Regions from separate parts of the Lelliottia sp. JS-SCA-14 genome, predicted to be linked through region 2. Evidence: predicted binding sites of a transcription regulator. Region 2 holds the regulator's gene; each other region holds the start of a gene.
What was found. The regulator CRP, encoded in region 2, controls carbon source genes, mostly activating them, when cyclic AMP is high. The targets are predictions, from matches to a motif close to ATGTGANNNNNNTCACAT.
Positions count from the first base shown of each region.

Region 1: rbsD (D-ribose pyranase) is a predicted target of CRP. The motif match lies at 1,896-1,913, and genes of this name have one in related genera.
Region 3: udp (uridine phosphorylase) is a predicted target of CRP. The motif match lies at 1,677-1,694, and genes of this name have one in related genera.
Region 4: rhaS (HTH-type transcriptional activator RhaS) is a predicted target of CRP. The motif match lies at 2,689-2,706, and genes of this name have one in related genera.

Region 1 is NZ_CP141606.1:4,886,312-4,891,143, forward strand. It holds gene rbsA (ribose ABC transporter ATP-binding protein RbsA) at 1-1,386, opposite strand, end outside; gene rbsD (D-ribose pyranase) at 1,394-1,813, opposite strand; gene kup (low affinity potassium transporter Kup) at 2,039-3,907, opposite strand; gene ravA (ATPase RavA) at 4,130-4,832, shown strand, end outside.
Region 2 is NZ_CP141606.1:4,442,033-4,446,864, forward strand. It holds gene U9O48_RS20825 (YheU family protein) at 1-59, shown strand, start outside; gene U9O48_RS20830 (phosphoribulokinase) at 90-959, shown strand; gene U9O48_RS20835 (OsmC family protein) at 1,046-1,450, opposite strand; gene crp (cAMP-activated global transcriptional regulator CRP) at 1,757-2,389, shown strand; gene U9O48_RS20845 (YccS/YhfK family putative transporter) at 2,448-4,535, shown strand; gene argD (bifunctional acetylornithine/succinyldiaminopimelate transaminase) at 4,569-4,832, opposite strand, start outside.
Region 3 is NZ_CP141606.1:4,665,932-4,670,763, reverse strand. It holds gene U9O48_RS21820 (cysteine hydrolase family protein) at 1-491, opposite strand, end outside; gene U9O48_RS21815 (dienelactone hydrolase family protein) at 763-1,566, opposite strand; gene udp (uridine phosphorylase) at 1,818-2,579, shown strand; gene rmuC (DNA recombination protein RmuC) at 2,718-4,175, shown strand; gene ubiE (bifunctional demethylmenaquinone methyltransferase/2-methoxy-6-polyprenyl-1,4-benzoquinol methylase UbiE) at 4,242-4,832, shown strand, end outside.
Region 4 is NZ_CP141606.1:4,810,167-4,814,998, forward strand. It holds gene rhaT (L-rhamnose/proton symporter RhaT) at 1-802, shown strand, start outside; gene rhaR (HTH-type transcriptional activator RhaR) at 803-1,651, opposite strand; gene rhaS (HTH-type transcriptional activator RhaS) at 1,724-2,560, opposite strand; gene rhaB (rhamnulokinase) at 2,862-4,331, shown strand; gene rhaA (L-rhamnose isomerase) at 4,328-4,832, shown strand, end outside.

The sequences.
Region 1 (4,832 bases), 440 kb from region 2:
GCTCATGCCTAATACTTCTGGCATCTCGGAAGAGACCAGAATGATGCTCAGACCGTCAGCCTTGAACTGGTTAATCAGCTGATAAATCTCTTTCTTGGCGCCGACGTCAACGCCACGGGTCGGCTCGTCGAGGATCAGCACTTTCGGACGCGTCATCAGGCCGCGGGCAATCGCCACTTTCTGCTGATTCCCGCCGGAGAGCAGGCCGATCGCCTGTTCCATCGATGGCGTTTTGACGTTGAACAGGCGGATAAAATCGCTGACTGCCTGCTGTTCGTCTTTATGTTTCAGGCTGCCGCCGCTGCGGCTGAAGTAGCGCAGCGCCGTCAGGGACATATTCTCTTTTACCGACATGCCCAGCACTAAGCCGTCGCGCTTACGGTCTTCGGAGATATAGACGATGCCGTTCGCCAGCCCATCCTGCGGTGAGCGAGTGACCACTTCGTGACCATCGAGGGTAACGTAACCGCTGGTGCGCGGCAGCGCGCCGTACAGGACTTTCATCAGCTCGGTACGACCGGCGCCCATCAATCCTGCCACGCCGAGGATTTCTCCCTGACGCAGAGTAAAGGAGACATCGTTCACGCCCGGCCCGCAAAGGTTGTCGACTTTAAGGCGAACCGCGCCCGGCGTTTTGTCGAGGCGTGGATACTGCTCTTCGAGCTTACGCCCCACCATCATCTCGATCAGCGTATCTTCAGTCAGTGAGGAGACTTCGCGCTCGGCGATGAACTGCCCGTCGCGGAACACCGTGACGTCATCGCAAATCTCGAAGATCTCTTTCATGCGGTGGGAAATATAGACGATCCCGCGCCCCTGAGATTTCAGCTCACGGATCACGCGGAACAGGGATTCGGTTTCGGTATCGGTCAGAGCGTCGGTCGGTTCATCCATGACGATGACTTTTGACTCGAAGCTCAGCACCTTGGCGATTTCGACCATCTGCTGATCGCCGATAGACAGGTCGCCCACCAGACGGTCACTTTTGAAGCGCAGGTTCAGCTTCGCCAGCAGAATGTCGGCCTCGGCGTACATCTTTTTCCAGTCGATTTTGCCGAAGCGGTTAACGAACTCGCGGCCCAGGAAGATGTTTTCCGCAATGGTGAGCTGCGGGATCAGGTTCAGTTCCTGATGGATGATGCCGATCCCGGCTTCCTGAGAGGATTTAGGTCCGTTGAAAGTGGTCTCTTTCCCCAGCCACAGCAGCGAACCGGCGTCACGGGCATAGATGCCGGTGAGCACTTTCATCATCGTGGATTTGCCCGCGCCGTTTTCACCCACCAGCGCCATAACGCGCCCGGAGTAAACGTTTAACGCCGCGCCGGAGAGGGCTTTTACGCCCGGGAACGATTTATCGATCCCTTTAAGTTGCAATAATGCGTCCATGATGGCCTCAGAAGGTGACGCCAGCACAGAGAATGATATTCGCATACGGGGAACACTCCCCGCTGCGAATCACCGCCTGACTGTCTGCGGTTTGTTGTTTGAATTGTTCGTGCGTTGTGTAACGAATTTCTATGGTGTTTCCCTGGTGTTGTTGCAGTTGCTCAATGTGGCTGAGCAACGTTTCGTGGAGTTGCGGATTATGTTGTTTGATCTCCGTCGCGAGAATGGCCGCCTCAACCTGCATCTCCGCCGTCACCACGCCCAGTACCTGCATAAACGAGGGCACGCCCTGCGTTAACGCCATATCAATACGGGTTGTGCTGCGCGGAACCGGTAAGCCTGCATCGCAAACCACCAGCGTATCGGTATGCCCAAGACGGGAAATAACCGATGAGATTTCAGAGTTGAGAACCGTACCTTTCTTCATTTTTTTGCTCCACTAGCGAAACGTTTCGCTGAAATAAGTTTAATCTCAACGGTGTTCAGAAAACCATCATGACGTAACAGAATTGTGATCAACGTCGAAACGTTTCGCTAAGTGAAATGGGGAGCAAAAGAATTGCCCGGCGGCACTACGCTTGCGCGGGCCTACGGGTAAAGTAGGCCGGGTAAGCGAAGCGCCACCCGGCATTTTTGGAAGGTATTGCGGATGTTAAATCTCGACCTGCGTCCCAAGCTCAATCACGCGGTTAGGCGGGATTTCGAACTGGTCGGGCGCGCGCAGGGCGTTACGCTGCAGGATAAGGTACAGCTTGCCGCGCAGACGCAGATACCACGGACGTTTGCCAACGATCAGCGACTCGTGGGACATAAAGAACGAGGTTTCCATCATTCGGCAGCTCAGGCCTTCAAGACCGCAGCGGTGGAACACCTCTTCCACGTTTGGCGTTTCACGCCAGCCGTAGCTCGCCACCACGCGCCAGAAGGTCGGCGACAACTGCTCGATCTGCACGCGACGAACGTTATGCACGTACGGCGCATCTTCGGTTCTGAGCGTCAGCAGGATCACGCGCTCGTGCAGAACTTTGTTGTGCTTGAGGTTGTGCATCAGGGCAAACGGAATCACATTCAGCGCACGCGACATATACACCGCGGTGCCCGGCACGCGAACCGGCGGGGATTTCTCCAGCGAAGCGATCATCGCTTCCAGAGAGTTACCGTGCTCATGCATACGGCGCAGCAGACGGAAGCGCTCGCTCTTCCAGGTGGTCATCACCAGGAACATCACCAGACCCAGAGTCAGCGGCAGCCAACCGCCGGAGACGATTTTGTCGAGGTTCGCGGAGAACAGCGGCACGTCGATGCACAGGAAACCGATCAGAATCAGCGCCACCAGGAACTTGTTCCAGTGCCAGTTTCGGTACGCCACGGTGGTGGAGAGAATCGAGGTCAGCACCATGGTGCCCGTCACCGCGATACCGTACGCCGCCGCCAGGTTGCTGGAGTGCTCGAAGCTGACAATCACGATCACCACGGCGAAGTAAAGCAGCCAGTTAATGAACGGAATGTAGATCTGCCCGGATTCCATCTCCGAGGTGTGAATAATACGCATCGGCGACAGATACCCCAGACGAACCGCCTGGCGCGTCAGGGAGAAGACGCCTGAAATCACCGCCTGAGATGCAATCACCGTCGCCAGGGTGGCGAGGATCAGCATCGGGACCAGCGCCCAGTCAGGAGCCAGCAGGAAGAACGGGTTCTTGATTGCTTCCGGATGTTTGAGCAGTAACGCGCCCTGACCGAAGTAGTTCAGTGCCAGAGAGGGCAGCACCACGGAGAACCACGCCAGACGAATCGGCAGTTTACCGAAGTGGCCCATATCGGCGTACAGCGCTTCCACACCGGTAATCGACAGCACGACGGCACCCAGTGCAACAAACGACACGGTTTTATATTCGAGGAAGAAGTGGACCGCCCACATTGGGTTCAGCGCCTGCAGCACTTCTGGGTTGCTGAGAATACCGCGCAGGCCAAGCGCCGCCAGGATCAGGAACCAGGCCAGCATAATCGGCGCAAACAGCTTACCCACCAGCCCCGTGCCATGCTTCTGAATCGCGAACAGCAGGGTCAGCACAATAATGGCGAGGGGCACCACCCAGGTATCCAGCTGCGGCGCGATAATCTCCAGCCCCTCTATCGCCGAGAGGACCGAAATCGCCGGGGTGATCACCACTTCTCCATAGAAGAAGCTGCCGCCTATCAGGCCGATAATAACCAGGAACGAGGTCATTTTTGCCGACGTATTGCGCCCGGCAAGGGACATCAACGTCAGGATCCCACCTTCACCGGCGTTGTCTGCGCGCATGACGAAAGAGAGATATTTAACCGAGACCACCAGGATCAGCAGCCAGAAGATGAGTGACAAAAAGCCAAAAACGGCGTCACGTTCAACACCAAAACCAAACTGACCGGACAGACATTCGCGAAGCGTATAGAGCGGGCTGGTACCGATATCACCGTACACAACCCCAATGGCCGCCAGCGTTATAGCGCGTAATGATTGCTTATTATCAGTGCTCATAGACTAGTCTTTTCGTTGTATAACAAATGTGTGCTTAGTCCCTTGGCCCACAAAAAGGCGCACAGTATGCACGATTAATCGCAAGATCGTACCCCTAAATGCAAGCGTATTAATGTAGCGCAAAGAAAATAGCGCCGCACTTCAGTCTATTACCAGCCCATGCTGAAACGTCTATACTCGCATCAATTAGCTGCGACGACGCCGAAAGGACGCAACACAATTATGGCTCACTCACATTTATTAGCAGAAAGAATTTCCCGCCTCAGCGGTGCGCTGGAGAAAGGCCTTTTCGAACGCAGCCATGCGATTAGGCTCTGTTTGCTGGCAGCGCTCAGCGGGGAAAGTGTGTTCCTGCTCGGTCCACCCGGCATCGCAAAGAGCCTGATTGCGCGTCGACTGAAATTTGCCTTCCAGAACGCGCGCGCCTTCGAATATCTTATGACCCGTTTCTCCACCCCGGAAGAGGTGTTTGGCCCGCTCTCGATTCAGGCTCTGAAAGATGAAGGGCGCTATCAGCGCTTAACGGCGGGTTATCTCCCCGAAGCAGAAATTGTCTTTCTGGATGAGATCTGGAAAGCGGGCCCGGCAATCCTGAACACCCTGCTCACCGCCATCAACGAACGCCGCTTCCGTAATGGCGCCTTTGAGGAAAAAATCCCGATGCGTCTGCTGGTGGCGGCGTCTAACGAACTGCCGGAAGCCGACAGCAGCCTCGAAGCGCTGTATGACCGTATGCTGATCCGCCTGTGGCTGGATAAGGTGCAGGATAAATCGAATTTCCGCTCTCTACTGATCAGCCAGCAGGATGAAAACGAAAACCCGGTCTCGCCCTCCTTGCAGGTGACGGATGAAGAGTACCAACAGTGGCAGCAGGATATTGGCAAAATAAAACTGCCGGACGCGGTTTTTGAGCTGATCTTTATGC
Region 2 (4,832 bases):
TGTGGTCTGAACTGCACGAAACGGTCAACATCATGCCGCGCAATCAGTTTCGCGGTTGATTGTTCCATCTTTCCATTCAGGGAGTTGCTATGTCCGCCAGACATCCGGTTATTGCCGTTACGGGTTCGAGTGGTGCGGGAACCACCACCACCAGCCTCGCTTTTCGCAAGATCTTCGCGCAGCTCAACCTGCGCGCGGCCGAGGTGGAGGGCGATAGCTTTCATCGCTTCACCCGTCCTGAAATGGACATGGCTATCCGCAAGGCCCGCGATTTAGGCAAGCACATCAGTTACTTCGGGCCAGACGCCAACGACTTTGGCCTGCTGGAACAAACCTTTCAGGACTACGGCCACACGGGCAAAGGCCAGTCGCGCAAATACCTGCACACCTACGATGAAGCGGTACCCTGGAATCAGGTGCCAGGCACATTCACTCCGTGGCAGCCCCTGCCGGAGCCGACTGACGTGCTGTTTTACGAAGGATTGCACGGCGGCGTGGTGACGCCGCAGCATGACGTGGCGCGCCACGTGGATCTGCTGGTCGGCGTGGTGCCGATTGTCAATCTGGAGTGGATTCAAAAGCTGACCCGCGACATGAGCGAGCGCGGCCATTCGCGCGAAGCGGTGATGGATTCGGTGGTGCGTTCGATGGAGGATTACATTAACTTCCTGACGCCGCAGTTTTCCCGCACCCACATCAACTTCCAGCGCGTTCCAACAGTCGACACCTCTAACCCGTTTGCAGCGAAAACCATTCCTTCACTGGATGAAAGCTTTGTGGTGATCCATTTCCGTAACCTGGAAGGCATTGATTACCCGTGGCTGCTGGCGATGCTGCAGGGCTCATTCATTTCGCATATCAATACGCTGGTGGTACCGGGCGGGAAGATGGGGCTGGCGATGGAGTTGATCATGATGCCGTTGGTGCAGCGGTTGATGGAAGGCAAGAAGATCGCCTGAGGTTTGTTGCCGGATGGCGCTGCGCTTATCCGGCCTACGTTCATGCTTTTGTAGGCCCGGTAAGCGTAGCGCCACCGGGCTTTGTTTTAAGCGTCAATCACTTCATACGAATGCGTAATCTTCACCGCTTTTTCCAGCATCAGCGCCACAGAGCAGTACTTCTCCGCAGACAGATCCACCGCGCGGGACACGGCGGCATCTTTCAGCTCTTTTCCGGTGACGATAAAATGCAGATTGATATGCGTAAACAGACGCGGCGCTTCTTCGCGACGCTCTGAGGTCAGCTTCACTTCGCAGTCGGTCACATCGTGACGGCCTTTTTGCAGAATCGACACCACGTCAATCGCGCTGCACCCGCCAGCCGCCATCAGCACCACTTCCATCGGGCTTGGCGCTTTATCTCCGGAGTTACCGTCCATCAAAATCTGGTGCCCTGAAGCGGATTCGCCAAGGAACGTTAAACCTTCAACCCATTTCACACGCGCTTGCATTTTTATTAACTCCGAAGTTGCATTTTTATGAACAGATTACGCGTGCGTTACAATTCTCGCAACGGAAGGCGACCTGCATCATGCTGAAGCGAGACACCAGGAGACACGCGGCTAAAGCTATGCTAAAACAGTCTCGATGCTACAGTAATACATTGACGTTACACATGTATGCAGAGGACATCAAACTTTACTGGCTGCGAACAGTGCGACAGCCACTTCCCAGGTACGGGTAAGAATTCGATTGCAACCCCAGAGTCAGGATGCGATTTTGACTCTGAGACAGCTTATAACAGAGGATAACAGCGCATGGTGCTTGGCAAACCGCAAACAGACCCGACTCTCGAATGGTTCTTGTCTCATTGCCACATTCATAAGTACCCATCGAAGAGCACGCTGATTCACCAGGGTGAAAAAGCGGAAACGTTGTATTACATCGTCAAAGGCTCGGTGGCAGTGCTGATCAAAGATGAAGAAGGGAAAGAGATGATCCTTTCTTATCTGAACCAGGGCGATTTCATCGGTGAACTGGGCCTGTTTGAAGAAGGCCAGGAACGTAGCGCCTGGGTGCGTGCGAAAACCGCGTGTGAAGTCGCTGAGATCTCCTACAAGAAATTCCGTCAGCTGATCCAGGTGAACCCGGACATCCTGATGCGCCTTTCTTCGCAGATGGCTCGCCGCCTGCAGGTCACTTCCGAGAAAGTGGGCAACCTCGCTTTCCTGGACGTCACCGGTCGCATCGCGCAGACGCTGCTGAACCTGGCGAAACAACCTGACGCCATGACCCACCCGGACGGTATGCAAATTAAAATTACCCGTCAGGAAATTGGTCAGATCGTGGGCTGTTCTCGCGAAACCGTAGGTCGTATCCTGAAAATGCTGGAAGATCAAAACCTGATCTCCGCTCACGGTAAAACTATCGTGGTCTACGGGACCCGTTAATTCCGCAAAATTCGGCGTGCCATCGCAAGATGTCACGCCGTTTTTGTCTCTGACGACTATGTGGCGCAGGCTGATTTATCACCCGGAAGTTAACTACGCACTACGTCAAACTCTGGTGTTATGTCTTCCCGTGGCCGTTGGTTTGATCCTCGGTCATCTGCAACAGGGGCTGCTGTTCTCTCTCGTCCCCGCCTGCTGCAACATTGCCGGTCTCGATACTCCCCACAAACGCTTTTTCAAACGTCTGATTATCGGCGGCTGCCTGTTTGCCGGATGCAGCCTCGCCGTGCAGCTGCTGCTGGCGCGCGATATCCCGCTGCCGCTCATTCTGACCGTGCTGGCGATGACGCTGGGCGTCACGGCGGAGATCAGCGCGCTTCACGCCCGCCTGCTGCCCGCATCGCTCATTGCCGCCATTTTCACGCTGAGTCTCGCCGGAAATATGCCCGTCTGGGAGCCGCTGCTGATCTATGCCGCCGGCACGCTGTGGTACGGGCTGTTTAACTGGTTCTGGTTCTGGATGTGGCGAGAGCAGCCGCTGCGCGAATCCCTGAGCCTGCTCTACGTCCAGCTCGCCGAATATTGCGAAGCTAAATACACCCTGCTGACGCAGCACACTGACCCCGAAAAGTCCCTGCCACCGCTGCTGTCGCGCCAGCAAAAAGTGGTCGATCTCATCAGCCAGTGTTATCAGCAGCTGCACATGCTGGCGGCCAATAAAAATCATGAATACAAACGCCTGCTGCGCGTCTTCCAGGTCGGGCTGGATCTGCAGGAGCATATCTCCGTCAGCCTGCATCACCCGCAGGAGGTGCAAAAGCTGGTGGAACGCAGCCACGCCGAGGCGGTGATCCGCTGGAATGCCCAGACGGTCGCGACTCGCCTGCGCGTGCTGGCGGACGATATTCTGTATCACCGCTACCCGACGCGCTTTACCATGGATAAGCAGCTGGGAGCGCTGGAGAAAATCGCGCGCCAGCACCCGGATAACCCGGTCGGACAGTTCTGCGCATGGCACTTTAGCCGCATCGCGCGCGTGCTGCGCACCCAGCGTCCGCTCTACTCCCGCGACCTGATGGCCGATAAGCAAAAACGTCTGCCGCTGCTGCCCGCGCTGAAAAGCTATCTGTCGCTGAAATCCTCCGCCCTGCGCAACGCCGCGCGCATCAGCGTCATGCTCAGCGTGGCGAGCCTGATGGGCGTCGCGCTGCACTTACCGAAGCCCTACTGGATCCTCATGACCGTGCTGTTTGTCACCCAGAACGGCTATGGCGCCACGCGAGTGCGCATTCTTCACAGGGCGCTCGGGACTTTTGCCGGGTTAGTGATTGCCGGGGTGACGCTGCACTTCCACGTTCCCGACGGCTACACCCTCGCGGGAATGCTGGTGATTACGCTCGTGGGCTATCTGATCATCCGTAAAAACTATGGCTGGGCGATGGTCGGGTTTACGGTGACGGCGGTATATACCCTGCAACTCCTGACCCTGAACGGCGAGCAGTACATTGTCGCGCGGCTGGTGGATACGCTTATTGGCTGTTTGATCGCCTTCGGCGGCATGGTCTGGCTGTGGCCGCAATGGCAAAGCGGCTTGTTACGCCAGAACGCCCACGATGCGCTCGAAGCCGATCAGCAGGCGATTCGTTTGATACTGAGCGACGACCCGAAAGCCTCGCCGCTGGCCTATCAGCGCATGAAGGTCAACCAGGCGCACAACGCCCTGTTTAACTCGCTAAACCAGGCGATGCAGGAGCCGGGCTTTAACTCGCACTATCTGGCGGATATGAAACTGTGGGTGACGCACAGCCAGTTTATCGTCGAGCATATCAACGCCATGACCACGCTGGCGCGCGAGCACACGATGCTGACGCCGGATCTGGCGCAGCGGTATTTGCAGTCGTGTGAAATTGCGTTGCAGCGCTGTCAGCAGCGTCTGGAGTACGACGCGCCGGGAGAATCGGGGGATTCGAACATTCTGGAAGCGCCAGAGACGCTGACCCATGGGCCGATGAGCACCCTCGAGCAGCATTTGCAGCGGGTATTAGGGCATTTGAACACCATGCACACCATTTCGTCGGTGGCATGGCGTCAGCGTCCGCATCACGGGATTTGGTTGACGCGGATTTTGCGGCGCAAAGAGTCGTGAGTTTTGCCGGGTGGCGGCTTCGCCTTACCCGGCCTACAAAACCTGAACGATCTTCTTCACTGCACTCGCAAAGCGATTCATGCCGTCGTCGATATCCTGGCTCTCCACCACCAGCGACGGCGCAAAGCGCATCACGTCTGGCCCCGCATTGAGCACCATCACCCCTTCGTGCGCGGCGGCGTGGAGGAAATCACGCGCGCGGCCTTTGTACTGCGGTTTCAGCTCCGCGCCAACCAGCAGCCCCATGCCACGAATATCGCTGAACACATCATACTGAGCGTCGATCTGCTGAAGATG
Region 3 (4,832 bases), 220 kb from region 2:
ACGCACACTTCGGTGGTGACGCCGCAGACGATCAGGGTTTTGATACCGTGGTTTTGCAAAATCAGATGCAGGTCGGTCTGATAGAACGCGCCTTTGCCGGGCTTGTCGATGACCGGTTCACCGGCAACGGGGTAAAGCTCAGGGATAATATCGTGGCCCGCTTCGCCGCGAACCAGAATGCGGCCCATCGGACCGGGTTCGCCAATAAAGGTTTTACCGCCGCGCGTCAGTTTCGCCGCCGGGCAATCACTCAGATCGGCGCGATGGCCTTCACGGGTATGGATCACCAGCACGCCCTGGTCGCGGGCTGCTGCCAGCACTCTTTTGCAGGGTTCAATCGCCGTTCGAACCAGTGAAACATCGTTGCCCAGCGCTTCGCCAAAACCACCGGCTTCGACAAAGTCGCGCTGCATATCAATCATCACCAGCGCCGTAGTTTGCGGATCAAAAGGCAGCGCAAAAGGTTGGGCATGAAACTCGTGTTGCGTCATGGTAAATCTCCTGTTCGCAGAATGACGATTCATTTGGTCTGGTACTGAGTATCCAGGAGAAAAGTAGGGTTAAACAGGAAAATAGTTTTACGCACAGCAACGAATTTTTTGTATCAGACGAGTGCAGCGCAGGGGGAGTGTGAGGGGAGTCATAACATTGGAGCCAGCAACAAAAAAGTTGATGCGTGAGGTGGTTTCCATGAAAAAAATTGTCGCAAGTCTGTGATCAGATACACTTAATTTGGCCCCGGTGTGTACCAGGGCCAGATAATCACTTTTTGACGCCATACTGCCTGAACCACGCCAGCATTCTCTGCCAGCCGTCTTTGGCGGACTCTTCGTGATAGCTCGGGCGATAGTCGGCGTTAAAGGCGTGGCCCGCGTCGGGATAGACCACGATCTCGGCTTTCGCATTGGCGGCGCGGAGTGCCTGGCGCATGGTGTCCACGCTCTCCAGGGTGATCCCGGTATCCTGCCCGCCGTACAGCCCCAGCACCGGCGCGTTGAGATCGGTGGCGATATCCACCGGATGCTTCGGCGAATTCAGCGTTTTCTCACCGACCAGTTTGCCATACCAGGCCACGGCAGCCTTCAGCTGCGGATTGTGGGCGGCATACAGCCAGCTGATGCGCCCGCCCCAGCAAAAACCGGTGACCAGCAGACGATGCGGATCGCCGCCGTTGCGCGCGGCCCAACTGGCGACGTGGTCCAGATCGGCCAGCACCTGTGCATCCGGCACTTTGCTGACCAGATTACTGAAAAGGGTCGGGATATCGCTGTAGTCGTTGGGGTCGCCCTGGCGGAAATAGAGCTCTGGTGCGACGGCCAGATAACCTTCCAGCGCCAGACGGCGGCAAATATCGCGAATGTGTTCGTGAACGCCAAAAATCTCCTGCACCACAATCACGATTGGCAGCGGACCGTCCGCCTCTTTCGGGCGAGCGTGGTAGGCGGGCATGTTCTCACCCTGCGTGGGGATCGAGGTTTCGCCTGCGGAAATGGCTTCTTCTGAGGTGGAGACGATGGTCGCGGCGTGAGGGGCTGCAGCAGGTGCAAAATGGGTCTTTTGTGTCATGGTATTCTCCGTACCTGTTAGCGCAAAAGTAAATATAGACCTCAAGTTAACAACTCACAGTGCCCGAAACGGGCTATCTTTTGTGCAGCGCTGAACGATATAACTTGTTAATGTGATGTAAATCACTATTTTATGGAAATTAACTGCAACCATTTTCATTCATGGTGAGGTGTGTCACGAAATTAAGCCTGGTGCTTCTGTAAAGTACCGTTTTACTTCTTCTGACACACCGACCCACAGAGGAGTCACCTATGTCTAAGTCTGATGTTTTTCATCTCGGCCTCACTAAAAACGATCTACAAGGGGCTACGCTGGCTATCGTCCCGGGCGATCCTGAGCGTGTGGAAAAGATCGCCGCGCTGATGGATAAGCCGGTCAAGCTGGCAGCGCATCGTGAATTCACCACCTGGCGTGCAGAGCTGGACGGCAAAGCGGTTATCGTGTGCTCGACCGGTATCGGCGGCCCGTCTACCTCTATTGCTGTGGAAGAGCTGGCGCAGCTGGGCATTCGTACTTTCCTGCGTATCGGTACGACCGGTGCGATTCAGCCGCACATCAACGTCGGTGACGTTCTGGTGACCACCGCGTCTGTGCGTCTGGATGGGGCAAGCCTGCACTTCGCGCCAATGGAATTCCCGGCGGTTGCGGACTTCGAATGTACGACAGCGCTGGTTGAAGCGGCTAAATCTATCGGTGCAACCACCCACATCGGCGTGACCGCCTCTTCTGACACCTTCTACCCTGGCCAGGAGCGCTACGACACCTTCTCTGGTCGTGTAGTCAGCCGTTTCAAAGGCTCCATGGAAGAGTGGCAGTCAATGGGCGTCATGAACTATGAGATGGAATCGGCAACGCTGCTGACCATGTGCGCAAGCCAGGGTCTGCGTGCGGGCATGGTGGCGGGCGTGATCGTCAACCGTACTCAGCAAGAGATCCCGAACGCTGAAACCATGAAGCAGACCGAAAGCCACGCGGTGAAAATCGTGGTTGAAGCGGCTCGCCGCCTGATCTAATCACACTGCATTCTGTATAAGGCCGACGCGTTCGGCCTTTTCTTTTTGCGTAGCGCCTCGCAGGAAAACCCTTTTAAACTGGACGTTTATACAGCACAATTCTATTTTGTGCGGTAACGGTTTGATGCAGGAGGCGGTGTGGATATCTCAATCATCATTTATGCGGCGATAGCGTTGGCGGGGCTGGCCATTGGCTGGCTGATTTCAGGCTACCAACATGCGCAGCATAAAGCGGAACAGCTGATTGACCGCGAAGAGATGGTCGCGGAGCTGAGCGCGACGAAACAGCAGCTGGCCCAGAGCGCCCACTGGCGCGATGAGTGTGAGCTGCTCAACAACGAACTGCGCAACCTGCGCGACATCAACACCTCCCTCGAAGCGGATCTCCGCGAAGTCACCACCCGTCTGGAATCTACCCAACTGCATGCGGAAGACAAAATCCGCCAGATGATCAACAGCGAACAGCGCCTCAGCGAGCAGTTCGAAAACCTCGCCAACCGCATATTCGAGCAGAGCAACCGCCGCGTCGACGAACAAAACCGCCAGAGTCTGAACGGCCTGCTGACCCCCCTGCGCGAACAGCTCGACGGTTTTCGCAAACAGGTGCAGGACAGCTTTGGTATGGAAGCGCGCGAGCGCCACACGCTGGCCCACGAAATCCGTAATCTCCAGCAGCTGAATGCGCAAATGGCGCAGGAGGCGGTTAACCTGACGCGGGCGCTGAAGGGTGACAACAAAACTCAGGGCAACTGGGGAGAAGTGGTGTTGACCCGCGTGCTGGAAGCGTCCGGCCTGCGTGAAGGCTATGAATATCAAACCCAGGTCAGCATCGAAACCGATACCCGTTCGCGCATGCAGCCCGATGTGATCGTGCGGCTGCCGCAGGGCAAAGACGTGGTGATTGACGCCAAAATGACGCTGGTCGCCTACGAGCGTTACTTCAATGCCGAAGACGATTTCACCCGTGAATCCGCGCTGCAGGAGCACATCGCCTCGGTGCGAAACCACATCCGCATGCTGGGCCGCAAGGATTACCAGCAACTGCCCGGTCTGCGTTCGCTGGACTATGTGCTGATGTTTATCCCCGTCGAACCGGCGTTCCTGCTGGCCCTCGACAGGCAGCCGGAGCTGATTACCGAGGCGCTGAAAAACAACATTATGCTGGTTAGCCCGACCACGCTACTGGTGGCGCTGCGTACTATTGCCAACCTGTGGCGTTACGAACATCAGAGCCGCAACGCGCAGCAGATCGCTGACCGCGCCAGCAAGCTGTACGACAAAATGCGCCTGTTTGTCGACGATATGTCCTCTGTAGGGCAAAGCCTGGATCGCGCGCAGGATAACTATCGCCAGGCAATGAAAAAACTCGCTTCCGGGCGCGGTAATTTGCTTTCGCAGGCCGAGGCCTTCCGCACGCTGGGCGTGGAGGTGAAGCGCGAGATTAATCCGGAACTGGCGGAACAGGCCACGGCGCAGGATGAAGAATACCGTCTGCGCGAAGGCGTCGATGAACAAAATATGGACTGTGATGACAATGATTTAGCCGCGCAAGCGGCGCCCGAAACGGCGTCAGAACGATTCTTTCAGGGTGGTTGAATCGTAGGGCAATCGCGTCCAATCTGATACACTTCACGAACATTTGACTGATTAGCAGGCACTGAGATGGTTGAAGATTCACAAGAAACAACGCACTTTGGCTTCCAGACTGTCGCCAAAGAGCAGAAAGCTGACATGGTGGCCCACGTATTCCATTCCGTGGCGTCGAAGTACGATGTCATGAATGACCTGATGTCATTCGGCATTCATCGCTTGTGGAAGCGTTTCACTATCGACTGTAGCGGTGTTCGCCGTGGTCAAACCGTTCTGGATCTTGCGGGGGGTACCGGCGATCTGACGGCTAAATTCTCCCGTATGGTCGGTGAAACCGGCCGCGTGGTGCTGGCGGATATCAACGACTCCATGCTGAAAATGGGGCGTGAAAAACTGCGCAACATCGGCGTAGTGGGTAACGTGGAATACGTTCAGGCTAACGCCGAAGCCCTGCCGTTCCCGGATAACACCTTTGACTGCATCACCATCTCTTTCGGTCTGCGTAACGTGACCGAAAAAGAGAAAGCCCTGCGTTCCATGTACCGTGTGCTGAAACCGGGTGGACGTCTGCTGGTGCTGGAGTTCTCCAAACCGATTATCGAACCGCTGAGCAAAGCCTACGACGCCTACTCGTTCCATATTCTGCCGCGCATTGGCGAAATG
Region 4 (4,832 bases), 370 kb from region 2:
GTTCGGCGCGATGTGGGGCATCGGCAACATCAACTACGGCCTGACCATGCGCTATCTCGGCATGTCGATGGGCATCGGGATTGCGATTGGCATCACCCTGATTGTCGGCACGCTGATGACGCCAATCCTGAACGGTAATTTCGACGTACTGATCAACACCAAAGGCGGCCAGATGACGCTGCTGGGCGTGCTGGTGGCGGTGGTCGGCGTGGGGATTGTCACCCGCGCGGGGCAGTTGAAAGAGCGCAAAATGGGTATTCGTGCGGAAGAGTTCAACCTGAAGAAAGGGCTGATTCTGGCGGTGATGTGCGGCATTTTCTCCGCCGGGATGTCGTTTGCCATGAACGCCGCCAAACCGATGCATGAAGCGGCGGCCGCGCTGGGCGTGGATCCGCTCTACGTTGCCTTGCCAAGCTACGTGGTGATCATGGGCGGCGGTGCGCTGGTTAACCTCGGCTTCTGCTTCATTCGTCTGGCAAAAGTGAAGAACCTGTCGGTAAAAGCCGACTTCTCGCTGGCAAAACACCTCATCATCAGCAACGTGCTGCTGTCGGCACTCGGCGGCCTGATGTGGTATCTGCAGTTCTTCTTCTATGCCTGGGGCCACGCCAGCATTCCGCCGCAGTATGACTACATGAGCTGGATGTTGCACATGAGCTTCTACGTGCTGTGCGGCGGGATTGTCGGGCTGGTGCTGAAAGAGTGGAACAACGCCGGACGGCGTCCGGTGAGCGTGCTGAGCCTGGGTTGCGTGGTGATTATTATTGCCGCCAACATTGTCGGTCTTGGCATGGCGAATTAATCACGCCGCTTTTCGACTGTGATGACGCCACTGAACCGGCGTCATCCCCACCTCGCGATTGAACACCACCGAAAAGTAGTTACTGTCCTCAAAGCCGCAGCGCGTCGAGACCTCACTCACCATCAGCTCCGTATGTTGCAGCAGATACTGCGCGTGGCAGATACGCAGCTGGCGCAGGTAGTGGTTCACCGTCATCCCCGTCTGGGTGCGGAACTGCTGGCGCAACGCGCGCTCGCTGCACTGCTCCTGCTCACAAAATTTCTCCAGCACAAAGCTACGGTTCAGACTTCCCGCGAGCGTGGTGATGAGCTTATCCAGCAGCGCTTCCTGCTCGGTGGCTGAAGGGTTGTCCGTGGCGTAGCGGTAGCGTTTGAGGGTCATCACCAGCTGGGCGAAGAGCAGCTCGGCCATCTCGTTCGCGCCCGGCTCGGCCTTCAGGCTCTCCTGTTCTAACTGGGTGATGACGTGGCGCACCTGGGTCATGCCGTTACTACTCAGGCGCCATTGCGGGGCGGTGTGCGCCTCATTAAATCCGGGGATATGCCCTGCCCAGTCGACATTGAGTTTGAGCCGGTCCGGGCAGTAAATCACGTTCTGTAAAACCAGGTCGTTGACCGAGGCGTAGGAGTGCTTGTCTTCCGCGCGGATATAAAACAGATCGCCGCGGGTGATGCGATACGGGCGGTCGTTGAGGACGTGCAGGCCGTTGCCGCGCCACACCAGCACCAGCTCGCAAAACTCGTGCGTGTGCTCGGCAAAGACGTTTTGCGGATAGCGATCGGCCACCGCGACGGCCTGCCCGGCGTTAGCAAAGAAATCGGTTTTACGAAGGATTAACGGAGCGCCCACAACACACCTCAGCGGCTAATAACCTGCCATTATTAGCCGTTTTGCGCTGAAAAAACGGTGATTGTCCTCGCGTTACTGAAGTGACGCATCCCGTCCCTGGCGGATTTCACGCGGCGACCAGCTAAATTCCCGGCGAAACAGCGTCGAAAAGTGGTTACTGTCGCCAAACCCGCAGCGATAAGCGATATCCGTCACGCTCTCGTCCGTGTGGCGCAGCAGGTGGCGGGCTTTGATCAGCCGCAGCCGGTTGAGATAGCGCTGCGGCGTCAGGCCCGTGTGCTGCTTGAGCTGGCGATGCAGCGTGCGCAGGGAGAGTGAAAACCTGTCTGCCACCGTCTCCCAGCACACCTCTTCCGCGAAGTGATCTTCCAGCCACGCCATCAGCAGATTGAGGCGCGCATCGTTGTTTTCCGCCCCTTCCACCAGGCTACTGCGGCGCAGCAACACCAGCAGCTGCATAAACAGCAGCTCCCGGCTGGCGCGGGCGTGGGTTTCGGCATTGTCTTCGGCGTTTTCCATCTGCCCCACCAGCTGACGCACCTGTTGCAGCGTCGACTGATTCACTCGCCAGTGCGATGGGTAGTGCCCGTCCTGCTCCTGCGGCAGCAGCTGGTTGAGCCCGGAGAGAAACTGGAACGCATCCGGAGAACGGTAGAGCACGTTGGTCAGGCACAGATTGTCCGTATGTTCATACAAGTGCCGGTCATGGTCACGCACGAAGCATACCGTCCCGCCGCTGATGGTGTAGGGCTGGCCGTTAAACACGTGAATGCCCGTCCCGTGCTCAACAATCACAATCTCATGAAAATCATGATGATGTTCAGGAAAAGCCGCCTGAGGCAGCCGCGGCTCGATCGCCACCGGCGAACTTCCTGAAGGGAAAAAATCCACGCTGTGCAGTACGGTCATAACGGCCACCACCAATGAGAAATGTTCTCAAAATAGTAATTAAGGGCCGGGTTTCTCACCTTCAATTTTCGACGTCAAAGCGTGCAAAGCCTGTCCGTTTTTCAAGAAACGGCGGGAAAGATCGGGAAATGCGGCAACGGTCACACGGCCTGAAAACCGCGTCATGACTGGAAACTGTGAACTCCCTCACGTTCATCTTTGCTTTCTTGCCAGCGCGGGATTTTGCCTGTCAGTGGCGAGAAGGTGCGTTTTTCTTCCCTTTCTTAGACTGTTTCGCAATGACTCCAAGAAGGACCGAATTATGACCTCTCGCCATTGTGTGGCTGTCGATTTAGGCGCATCCAGCGGGCGCGTAATGCTCGCCAGCTACGTGCCTGCACAGCGCGCACTTTCGCTTCGTGAAATCCATCGCTTCGGTAACTGCCTGCAAAAGCAGGACGGCGTGGAGACCTGGGATATTGACAGTCTGGAAGCGGAAATCCGCACCGGCCTGAACAAGGTCTGCGACGAAGGGATTCTGATCGACAGCATCGGGATTGACACCTGGGGCGTCGATTTTGTCCTGCTCGACCGCAACGGCAACCGCATCGGCCTGCCCGTCTCCTACCGCGACAGCCGGACCGACGGCGTGATGGCCCGCGCCATTGACCAGCTCGGCAAAGCCGACATCTACGGGCGCAGCGGCATCCAGTTCTTACCCTTTAACACCCTCTATCAGCTGCGCGCCCTGGTGGAACAGCAGCCGGAGCTGGTGGCGAACGTCGCCCACGCCCTGCTGATCCCGGATTACTTCAGCTACCGCCTGACCGGGAAAATGAACTGGGAATACACCAACGCCACCACCACCCAACTGGTGAACATCAATTCCGATACCTGGGATGAACACCTGCTCGGCTGGACCGGCGCCGCAGCCAGTTGGTTCGGTACGCCGACCCATCCCGGGAATGTGATCGGTCACTGGATTTGCCCACTGAAAAATGAAATCCCGGTGGTCGCCGTCGCCAGCCACGATACCGCCAGCGCGGTGATTGCCTCGCCGCTGGCAGACAAAAACGCGGCCTTTCTCTCATCCGGCACCTGGTCGCTGATGGGCTTTGAGAGCAAAACGCCCTACACCTGCGAAAAGTCGCTGGCGGCGAACATCACCAACGAGGGCGGCGCGGAAGGCCGCTACCGGGTGCTGAAAAATATCATGGGGCTGTGGCTGCTCCAGCGAGTGCTGAAAGAGCAAAACATTACCGACCTGGCGCGCCTGATTGCCGACACGGAAAAGCTGCCCGCCTGTCGTTTCGTCATCAACCCGAACGACGATCGTTTTATCAATCCGCGCAACATGAGCGCCGAGATCCAGGCCGCCTGCCGCGAGAGCGCGCAGCCCGTGCCGCAGACTCCGGCTGAGCTGGCGCGCTGCATTTTTGACAGCCTCGCCCTGCTCTACGCCGACGTCCTGAACGAGCTGGCGGCGCTTCGCGGTAAGCCCTTCAGCCAGCTGCACATTGTCGGCGGCGGCTGCCAGAACCAGCTGCTGAACCAGCTCTGCGCCGACGCCTGCGGGATCACCGTGGTCGCCGGCCCCGTGGAGGCCTCGACGCTGGGCAATATCGGCATTCAGCTGATGACCCTGGACGAGCTTTCCAGTGTTGACGATTTCCGGGCGGTGGTGACTCACAACTACCCGCTCACCATTTTTACCCCTAATCCCTGCCATGAAATTGCCCGCTATCAGGCGCAGTTTCTGCAAAAACGACTGACAAAGGAGCTTTGCGCATGACCACTCAACTTGAACAAGCCTGGGAACTGGCTAAACAGCGTTTCGCCGCCGTGGGCGTGGATGTCGAAGAGGCGCTGCGTCAGCTCGACCGTCTGCCGGTCTCCATGCACTGCTGGCAAGGCGACGACGTCGCTGGCTTTGAAAACAGCGGTGGCGCGCTGACGGGCGGCATTCAGGCGACCGGCAACTATCCGGGCAAAGCGCGCAATGCCACCGAACTGCGGGCCGATCTGGAGCTGGCGCTGAGTCTGATTCCTGGCCCAAAACGCCTGAACCTGCACGCGATTTACCACGAAGCCAGCGAGCCGGTGGCGCGTAATGAAATCAAACCGGAACACTTTAAGAACTGGGTGGAGTGGGCCAAAGCCAACAAACTGGGGCTGGATTTTAACCCGTCCTGCTTCTCACATCCCCTGAGCGCCGACGGTTTTACCCTCTCGCACGCCGACGATGAAATTCGCCAGTTCTGGATCGACCACGTCAAAGCTAGCCGCCGCGTGT